DNA from 3 places in the Cryobacterium sp. TMB1-7 genome. Region 1 is predicted to be linked to each of the others. Evidence: riboswitches for the same ligand, from Rfam matches in the RefSeq annotation. Region 1 holds a riboswitch; each other region holds the start of a gene.

Region 1 (3,268 bases):
AGGTGGTTCAGGTCGGAGGCGGTCGTCGCCGCCGTCGCCGCTATCCGGTGCGCGACGTAATCGGCGTACCAGGGCTCGGCGCGGTGCCCCGTGATGATGTGCGAGCTGTCGTCGGGGACGGTCACGAGCCACTGCGCGGGCGGGGTGAGCAGGCACAGGCTCGCCAGCCGATGAGGGTGGCGGGCCGCATAGGCGAGCGCGACGCGGGTGCCGGCCGAGTGGCCGAGCAGCTCGATCTCGGCCAGCCCCAGGTGCCGGCGGAGCGCCTCGACGTCGTCGGCCAGGGCGGGCCAGGATGCGGCGGGCGCGGTGGGCGATGGCGACGACGCCCCCACGCCCCGCTGGTGCAGCACCACGAGGGTGCGCAGGCGGGTGAGCCCGGCCAGATCGCCCAGGTACTCCGGATGCCGGGCCGGCCCGCCGGCCAGCACGACCAGCGGCGGGCGCTCAGGCGCGCCCGCCGCATCCGGGGTCAGAACGTCGTAGTGCAGAACGGTCTCATCGTGCGACGCGAAGCTGGGCATGACCCCACCGTACCGAGCCGCCCACGCCGAGGCCGGGTTAGAGCTCGAAGGGGAAGCCGAGGTCGTCGGGGTAATCGCCGAGCGCGGTGAGCTGGGCGGCGGCGCGCTGCAACGCGGCGAGGGCCAGGCCGAGGGTACCGGGGCCGAAGCTGACCCTGGAGACGCCGAGTTCGGCCAGCCGGGCCAGGGGAACGGCGCCGGGGTTCCCGATCACGGAGATGCGGCCGTTCACCTCGTCGAGGGCGCGCTTGACCTTGTCTTCGTCGCCCAGGCCGAGGAAGAAGATCACGTCGGCGCCGGCGTCGAGATAGGCGTTGGCACGCTGAACGGCCTCGGCCCACTCGCCGCCGCCCGCGAGGGTGTCGACGCGGGCGTTGATCACCAGCGGCACCCCGGCCGCCTCGGCGCCCTCCCGCGCCGCGGCGACCCGGGCGGCCGCGGTGGGGATGTCGAACTGCGGCGCCTTGGTGGCGCCCACGGAGTCTTCGATGTTGATGCCGGCGGCCCCGGCCTCCTCGATCAGGCGGCGCACGTTGCGGGCGACCCCCGCGGAATCCGCCGCGTAGCCCTTCTCGAAGTCGACCGAGACGGGCAGGTCGGTCGCTCCGGTGATAATGCGGGCGGCGATGATGGCCTCGTCGACGGTGAGGCCCTCGCCGTCCGGCAGGCCGCGCACGTTGGACACCGAGTGCGAGGCACTGGCGAGGGCTTTCACGCCCGGGGTCTCGGAGACGATCTTGGCGGTGATCGCGTCCCACACGTTCGTGACGATCAGTGGCGTGCCGGGCACGTGCAGGGCGTTGAGGAGTTCGGCCTTGTTCAGCAGTGTGGTTGTCATCGGTCCAGTGTGCCGGGTGCGCCGGTGTAAACGCTGGAGGGTTTCAGACAAAGACAAAGACGCAGCGCTGTCAACCGTGTATACACGTCGCCGCTTTGGTCTTAGCGTGAGATCTACACCGAGGGAGATGTCATGCAGGCTCACACCCTCACGGTCGGCGAGCGCCTGTTCCGATTGCGCAGCTCGTGCGACGTGACCGCGCTCGTAGCAGCCCTCACGGCCGCCGTCCGGCAGGGTGGCGGAATGGTCAGGCTACCCGTCGTCGGCGATGTCGGTGTGGAGGCGCTCGTGTCACCCGGCGTCAGCGTGGTGCTGGAGACCTTCGAGGTGGATCCGCTCGCGCTTCTGGACCCGGCGGTGCCGGTGCCGTGGTTCGCCGTCGACGATTTCGACTACTAGTCCGGGTGTGAACAATCCGGCCGCTAGGGTTTCGGTAGTGACACGGGGTGCCCTGCCAAACGGCCGGGGCTGAGAAAACACCCGTTGAACCTGATCTAGTTCGTACTAGCGAAGGGATGTCCCGGATGACCATCCGTCTGACACCAGAGAATGCTGCCCATCTGCTCGACCGTCTGCGCGAGAGCCAACCTCTCGTACAGTGCCTCACCAACGCGGTGGTGACCAACTTCACCGCCAACGTGCTGCTGGCCCTGGGAGCCGCGCCCGCGATGGTGGACGTGCCCACCGAGGCCGGACCGTTCGCCGGGGTGGCCTCCGGAGTGCTGGTGAACGTGGGCACCCCGCACGCCGAGCAGCGCAGTGCGATGCTCGAGGCCGCGTCGGCCGCACACGCCGCCGGCACCCCCTGGGTGCTCGACCCCGTCGCGATCGGCGTGCTGCCGGTGCGCACCGGGCTGGCTCGCGAGCTGCTGCACTTCCGGCCCACGGCCATCCGCGGTAACCCGTCGGAGATCATCGCCCTGGCCCAGCTGGGCACCGGCGGCCGAGGCGTCGACGCCACCGACTCGCCGGAGGGCGCCGCCGACGCCGCCGCCCTGCTCGCCCGCAGCACCGGAGCGAGCGTAGCCGTGTCCGGCGCGGTCGACCTCATCACCGACGGTTCGCAGACCATCCGGGTGGCCAACGGTCACGTGCTGCTCACCCGGGTCACCGGCGGCGGATGCGCGCTCGGCGCGGTGACCGCCGCCGTGCTCTCGCTCGTCGACCGTGACGAACCCGGCGCAACGCTCGCCGCGACCGCCGCCGCCACGCTGCTGTACACCGTCGCCGCCGAACTCGCCGCCGCCGACGCGGCCGGGCCGGGCAGTTTCGCGGCGCACTTCCTCGACCGGCTGCACTCCCTCGACGGCGCCACCATCATCGACCGGGCGCGGCTGGCGTGAGCGATCTCTCGCTCTACCTCGTCACCGACACCGCCCTGTGCGCTGCCAGGGGCGTGCTGAGAACCGTGATCGACGCCGTCGCCGGCGGCATCACCACCGTGCAGGTGCGCGACAAGACCGGGTCGGACGACGACGTGCTGCGCCTGCTGCTGCAGGTGGCCGACGCGGTCGGTGACCGCGCCACCGTGGTCGTCAACGACAGGGTCGACGTGTACCTGCGGGCGCTCGCCGAGGGCGCCGCCGTGCACGGCCTGCACGTGGGCCAGGGCGACGAAGCCGTGGCCAGAGTGCGCGACAGGGTCGGCTCCGACGCGATTGTGGGCATCACCGCCAACACCCCGGCCGAGCTCGACAGGGTCTTCGCGCTGCCCCCCGGAACCGTGGACTACCTGGGCGTCGGCGTCATCCGGGCCACCAGCACCAAACCCGACCATCCGCCCGTGCTCGGGGTGCCCGGCTTCGCCGCGCTGGCCGCCACGAGTGCGCTGCCCTGCGTCGCGATCGGCGGCATCGGGCTCGCGGATGTCTGGCCGTTGCGCCGGGCCGGGGCCGCCGGGGTGGCC
Region 2 (3,268 bases), on a different contig from region 1:
CGCGGGCGCCCGGCGTGTGCACGGTTCACCCGCCGAGATCGGGCGGAAGATCCGCGCCCGTGTGTTCGCCGAGACCGGACTCACCTGCTCGGTCGGCGCCGCGTCGACTAAATTCGTGGCCAAGCTGGCCTCCGGACGGGCCAAGCCCGACGGGCTGCTGGTGATCCCCGCGGAGGACACAATCGCTTTCCTGCATCCGCTGCCCGTCGGCGCCCTCTGGGGGGTGGGCGCCAGCACCGAACAGGTGCTGCTCGGGCTCGGGCTGCGGCACGTGAGCGATATCGCGCACGCCCCCCTCGAGATGCTGCAGCGTGCCGTCGGCGTCGCCAGCGCGCACAAACTGCACGATCTGTCCTGGGGCATCGACCCGCGCACGATCAACCTCGAACGCGAGGAGAAAAGCGTCGGCCACGAGGTGACCTTCGAACATGACGTCACCGATGTCGCCCGGTTGCGCAGCGAACTCCTGCGCCAAGCGGATGCGGTGGCCGCCAAGCTGCGCGGCAACGGCCTCGTCGCACGGACTGTGGTGCTCAAGCTCCGCTACGCCGACTTCAGCACGGTGACCCGGTCGCGCACCCTGGCCGAGCCCACCAACGTGGGCCGGCGGATATACGAGGAGGTCACCGCGAGCTTCGACGTGCTCGCGGCCCGCGGCATCCGGGTGCGCCTGATCGGAGTGCGGGCCGAGCAACTCGGCTCCGGCGATGGTGCCGGCATGGGCCTGTGGGACGATGACGACGACTGGCGGGAAGCCGAACTGGCCGTGGACACCGTCACCGCCCGGTTCGGCCGGGGGATCGTGCGGCCGGCCTCGCAGCTGGGCGGCGGAAGTGCTCCGAAGCGTGATGTCCATCCGTTCGGAACACCGAACGCCGGGACGCCGCAGGGAGAGGGGGAGTAGCCTCTCACCATGACTAATCTCGCCTTGAAGCTCGCAGAAAACGCTCGATCCATCGGCGTCAGGTCGGCCTACGGAGACCCCGTGCAGATCGAGGGCGTCACGATCGTTCCGGTGGCCCTGGTGCAGTACGGCTTTGGCGGTGGCGGCGAAGGTGACGAGTCCGCGGCGGCCGGCGGTGGCGGCGGTGGCATGGCCATCCCGATCGGCGCTTACGTTAAGTCCGGCGGAGCGGCCCGCTTCGAACCGAATGTGATTTCGCTGCTGGCCGTCGGCATCCCCTTCGTCTGGGTCGCCGGCAAGGCCATCGCGCGCATCATCCGCGCGCTCAAGCGCTAGCACTAGCAGCGAGATCCTCGCGCGCAGAAATTGTCGCGCGACGCCTTGCATTGCCCGGATGCGCCCGGGGAGTTCTATACTCGAAGCTGAACACGGGAGTCCGGTGAACCGGGCTGAGAGGAAGCTACTTCAGCTTCGACCGTCGAACCTGATCTGGATCATGCCAGCGCAGGGAGGCTTCTCAATCCCGTGCCCAGTATTCCTCTACGGAAAGGGCACGTACAGTGCACGCGTCAATCAACACCCAGCCTTCCAGGACTTCGTCCGCCACCTCTCTCTCCACGTCGCGGAAACCGCGGGTGCTGAAATGGCGGGTCGTCGACATCGTCGTGGCCAGCGTCATCGGCGTCGCCAGCGGCGTGATCTTCTGGGCATGGGGCCTGGCCTGGTCGCCGCTGAGCGCCCTCCTGGCCTTCACCCCCGGGCTCGAAGGACTCCTGGCCGGCGGCTGGCTGTTCGCCGGGGTGCTCGGCGGACTCATCATCCGCAAGCCCGGTGCGGCCGTCTACACCGAGGTCGTCGCCGCCGTCGTCTCGATGCTCATCGGCACCCAGTGGGGCTTCTCCACCCTGATCTGGGGTGTCGTCGAGGGGCTGGGCGCGGAGATCGTGCTGGCCCTGTTCTTGTACGCCAACTGGCGCCTGGGCGTGGCCCTCCTGGCCGGCGCCGGCGCGGGCATCGCCGTTGGTCTGCTCGACACCACCTTCACCAGCTACGCGGCCCTCGACATCGGCCCCAAGATCGTCTACCTGGTTTCCGCCGTCGTCTCCGGTACCGTGCTCGCCGGGCTGCTGTCCTGGCTGGCGGTGCGCGGACTCGCCCGCACCGGCGCGCTGAGCCGGTTCGCCGCCGGCCGCGAATCGGGCCCGACCGACCGGGTCGACACCCAGCCTGCCCGGTGACCCGCACCGGATGCCCGCTCCGCGTCGCCGAGGCCCGGCCGTGACCGGCGCCAGGGTCACGGCCTCCGGCTGGGGCTGGCGGCACGCCGGCCGGTCCCGCCCCGCGGTCTCCGGGCTCGATCTCGACATCCGCCCGGGGGAGCGGGTGCTCGTGCTCGGACCCAGCGGAGCCGGCAAGAGCACGCTGATGCACGCCCTCGCCGGTGTGCTCGGCGATGACGAGGACGGCGACGAGACCGGCGAACTCCTCATCGACGGCCGCCGCCCCAGCGCGTCCCGCGGCCGGGTGGGCCTCGTGCTGCAGGACCCGGACTCGCAGGTCGTGCTTGCGAGGGTGGGCGACGACGTCGCCTTCGGCTGTGAGAACCGCGCCGTTCCGCGCGCCGAAATCTGGCCCCGGGTCGGTCGGGCCCTCGCGGACGTGGGCCTGGACCTGCCTCTGCGGCACCCGACCAGCGCGCTCAGCGGCGGCCAGAAGCAGCGCCTGGCCCTGGCCGGGGTGCTCGCCATGCGCCCGGGCCTGGTGCTGCTGGACGAACCCACCGCCAACCTCGACCCTGACGGTGTCGTCGAGGTGCGCGACGCCGTGCTGCGCTCCGTGGAGGCGTCGGGTGCGACCCTCATCGTGATCGAGCACCGCGTCGCGGTCTGGCAGCACGTCGTGGACCGCATCGTGGTGCTCGACCCGGCCGGCGGCATCCTCGCCGACGGACCCACCGACAGCGTGCTCAGCGCCGAAGGGGAGCGGCTCGCCGCCGCCGGAGTGTGGATACCCAGGTTCCCACCCGCGACGCCCGACCGGCGCCCCCGCTCCGACGGTCCCGGCGCGGAAGTCCTGCTCAGCGCCGATGACCTCGCCGTCGGACGGGTGCCGTTCGCCCGCAAACAGGCCGTCGTCGTCGCACACGGCCTCGACCTCGCCCTGCGCGCCGGCACGGCCACGGCTCTCACCGGACCCAACGGCACCGGCAAGTCGACTTTCGCGCTCACCCTGGCCGGGCTTCTGGCCCCCGCGGGCGGGCGGTTGACCGCAACGGATGCCCTCGCCGGGGGACTCGGGCCGGCCCCGCACCGATGGCGCTCCCGCGACCTGCTGGCGCGCATCGGCACCGTCTTCCAGGACCCC
Region 3 (3,268 bases), on a different contig from region 1:
GCTCGCCAGATGCCGTGAGTCGCCATCAGGAGGGGCGAGCCTGGTCCCGCCGGCAGGGTGGTCGCGGCGACGGAGGAGCGCTAGGGTCTGCGCGTGACGACGGATGAGCACGGGTGCTGCGCGCCCGCACACGAGGTGATACGCCAGGCCCGGCTGGCCGTGGGCGTAGACGATGCGGAGGCACCCCCGGGCACAGCCATGTCCCAGCTCCCCCCGGCACCGGCCGCTCCCGGCTCACTCGTCCGGCATCACCTCGACCAGGCGCTGGTGCCGGCGCAGGTCTTCGCCATGGGCGACGCCGACGGCGCGGGCAATCCCGGCGACGGCGAGACCCCCGTGCACGAAGTGCGGCTGGATGCCTTCTCCATCGACACGACGACGGTCACCAACGCCGCCTTCGCCCGGTTCGTGGCCGATACCGGGTATCGCACCGAGTCGGAGCTGTTCGGCTACTCCGCGGTGTTCCACCTCGCGTTGCAGGCCGACATCGATGACGTGGTCGGCCAACCCCCGCAGACACCCTGGTGGCTGGGGGTGCGCGGCGCGGACTGGGCGCATCCGGCCGGCCCCCGTTCGTCGCTCGACGGGCTGGCCGAGCATCCGGTGGTGCAGGTGAGCTGGAACGACGCGCTGGCCTACTGCGCCTGGGCGGGGCGACGGCTGCCGACCGAGGCCGAGTGGGAGTGCGCGTCGCGCGGCGGGCTGGCCGGCCGGCGCTACCCGTGGGGCGACGAGTGGGAGGAAGGGCAGCGCTGCAACATCTGGCAGGGCCGGTTTCCCGCGGTGAACACCCTGGCCGATGGCTGGCTCAGCACCGCCCCGGTGCGGGAGTTCGCGCCGAACGGCTACGGCCTCTGGCAGAGCGTGGGCAACGTCTGGGAGTGGTGCGCCGACTGGTGGGCGGAGGGCTATTACGCGCACTCCCCCGCCGAGAATCCGGCCGGCCCGGCGACGGGCGAGCAGCGTTCGATGCGCGGCGGCTCGTACCTCTGCCACGACTCCTATTGCAACCGGTATCGCAACTCCGCTCGGGCCTCCAACACCGCGGATTCCGCGGCCGGCAACGTGGGCTTCCGCACCGTGGCGCTGACCTGATCCGGCGCCGCCGAAGCACAACTCGTGCTCGATTCCGCCGGCGTGGCCGACCGCCTCGTCATTCCGGGGCGATCGCCGGTCGGCGGCTGGGAATCGCAGGAGTCATGCATCCGCGGGTGCGGATGGTTGTGGTCTGCTACCCCGGCGCGTGCAGCCGGGGCGCGTCGAAGAAGAGCAACTCGAGGGCCGCCGACCGCGCGAACACGGCGCGCATGAGCGCCCGGTCGACGGCCGTCGCGGTGGCCGCCGCGGTGTCGGTGAGCAGGATTGCCTGCCGGGTCGCGGCCGCGAACCCCTCGTCGGCGTAGGTCTCCAGCCAGTCGGCGTACGGATGCGCCGCGTCGCGCCGGCTCGCCGTGAAGCCGGCGTGCAGGCGCTCGCCGACATCCGCGTAGAGCCAGTAGCAGGGCAGGACCGCGGCCAGCAGCACCGCATAGTTGCCTGCCGCGCTGACCGCGACCAGGTGGTCGACGTAGGACCGGGTCACCGGGCCGGGCGCCGGGCGCGTGTCATGGCCGGTCAGCCAGGTGCGGTGCAGCTCGAGTTCCACCTCGATGCAGTTGGCGGCGCCGGTAGCCCAGAATTCCCGTTCGGCGGGGGTGGGCGCCAGGACGCTCGCCTGCGCCAGCACCCGGGAGTACGCGGCGAGGTAGAGGGCATCCTGGGCCAGGTAGTAGGCGAAGTGGCCGGCGGACAGGCTGCCGTCGCCGAGTTCCGCGATGAAGGGCAACGCATCGATGGCGGTGCGGGTTTCGGCGATGTCGGCCCAGAGCAGCCTGCTGAACGGTTCGGTGCGGCCCGGCTCCGGCCGCAGATCCGGGTCGGCATCCCCGCGTGATTCGGCGGCGTGAACGTTCATGGCGACATCCCTTCGCTAGTGCTAACTAGTCAGGTTCGACGGGTTTGGATCTCAGCGTCCGCATCCGGCGGAGGCACCCCGTGTCGCGTCCCACCCTAGCGGCCGGCAGGGCCGAAAGACTCTCGAATGCACCGGGCGCCGAACTGTACGCTGGACAGGCTGCTGCATTCTTCACCGGGTGAGCACGCGCTCCATGGCCGACGGGCCACCGGTCGTCGGCGTCGTCCTGGAAGGACACCGCACCATGCCTGACACCCCGACCGACACCACCATCGCGCCGCCCACGGTGTTGATCCTGGCGATCACGGCCTGCCCAACGGGCATCGCCCACACCTACATGGCTGCCGAGAAACTCGACGCGGCCGCCACCGAACTCGGCTACGAGATCCGGGTCGAGACGCACGGGTCCGTCGGAGTCGAAGGCACCTTCAGTCAGGCCGACATCGACCGCGCCGACGCTGTCGTCGTCGCCGCCGACACCCAGATCGACCTGTCCCGCTTCGGGGGCAAGCGCATCGTCTCCACCCGCGTCTCCGACGGCATCCACCGCCCGGCCGCGCTGATCGCCGAGGCGCTGGCCGCCGCCCCCACCGGCCGCGCCGCCGTGACCACGGATGCCCCGGCGAGCGCCGGGAAACGCGACATCGGCGGTTTCATCTACCGCGCGCTGATGAACGGCGTGTCGTACATGATCCCGTTCGTCGTCGTCGGCGGGCTGCTCATCGCGATCTCGCTGTCGATCGGCGGCGAGGCCACCCCGCAGGGACTCGTGATCCCCGAGGACAGCTTCTGGTTCACCATCAACCAGATCGGCGTGCTCGGCTTCACCCTGATGGTGCCGATCCTCTCCGGCTTCATCGCCTACGCGATCGCCGACCGGCCCGGGCTCGCACCCGGCATGATCTGCGGTTGGATCGCCACGACCGGCTCCTTCTACAACTCCGAATCGGGTGCCGGTTTCATCGGCGGCATCGTCACCGGTTTCCTGGTGGGCTTCGTGGCGCTGGGCATCAAGAAGATCCCCGTGCACCGCTTCATCAAGCCGATCATGCCGATCCTGGTCATCCCCGTGATCACCACCCTCGTCGTCGGCGGACTGTTCGTGCTCGCCCTCGGCCAGCCGATCGCCTGGGTGTTCTCCTCGATGACCGACTTCCTCTCCAGCCTCGACGGCGGCAGCGTCGTCGTGCTCGGCCTGATCCTGGGCGCGATGGTCGCGTTCGACATGGGCGGCCCGATCAACAAGACGGCGTTCCTGTTCGGTTCCGCGCTGATCGCCTCCGGCAACCCGGGCCCGATGGGCATGGTCGCCGC

Evidence for each region. Region 1 has a riboswitch for thiamine pyrophosphate ahead of thiM (hydroxyethylthiazole kinase). Riboswitches for the same ligand answer to the same signal wherever they lie in the genome.
Region 2: linked by a shared signal. The riboswitch ahead of E3O60_RS14755 (ECF transporter S component) and the one ahead of thiM (hydroxyethylthiazole kinase) in region 1 are both predicted to bind thiamine pyrophosphate.
Region 3: linked by a shared signal. The riboswitch ahead of E3O60_RS11155 (hypothetical protein) and the one ahead of thiM (hydroxyethylthiazole kinase) in region 1 are both predicted to bind thiamine pyrophosphate.

Annotation. Positions count from the first base shown of each region.
Region 1 covers NZ_SOFZ01000023.1:8,914-12,181, forward strand. Annotated here, with positions in the region: gene E3O60_RS10295 (alpha/beta fold hydrolase) at 1-524, opposite strand, end outside; gene E3O60_RS10300 (isocitrate lyase/phosphoenolpyruvate mutase family protein) at 562-1,362, opposite strand; gene E3O60_RS10305 (hypothetical protein) at 1,495-1,761, shown strand; TPP riboswitch at 1,795-1,895, shown strand; gene thiM (hydroxyethylthiazole kinase) at 1,887-2,705, shown strand; gene thiE (thiamine phosphate synthase) at 2,702-3,268, shown strand, end outside.
Region 2 covers NZ_SOFZ01000029.1:350,609-353,876, reverse strand. Annotated here, with positions in the region: gene dinB (DNA polymerase IV) at 1-904, shown strand, start outside; gene E3O60_RS14760 (hypothetical protein) at 914-1,240, shown strand; TPP riboswitch at 1,323-1,433, shown strand; gene E3O60_RS14755 (ECF transporter S component) at 1,465-2,142, shown strand; gene E3O60_RS14750 (ABC transporter ATP-binding protein) at 2,153-3,268, shown strand, end outside.
Region 3 covers NZ_SOFZ01000024.1:60,332-63,599, forward strand. Annotated here, with positions in the region: gene E3O60_RS11150 (formylglycine-generating enzyme family protein) at 94-1,095, shown strand; gene E3O60_RS11155 (hypothetical protein) at 1,232-1,954, opposite strand; TPP riboswitch at 1,945-2,045, opposite strand; gene E3O60_RS11160 (fructose-specific PTS transporter subunit EIIC) at 2,133-3,268, shown strand, end outside.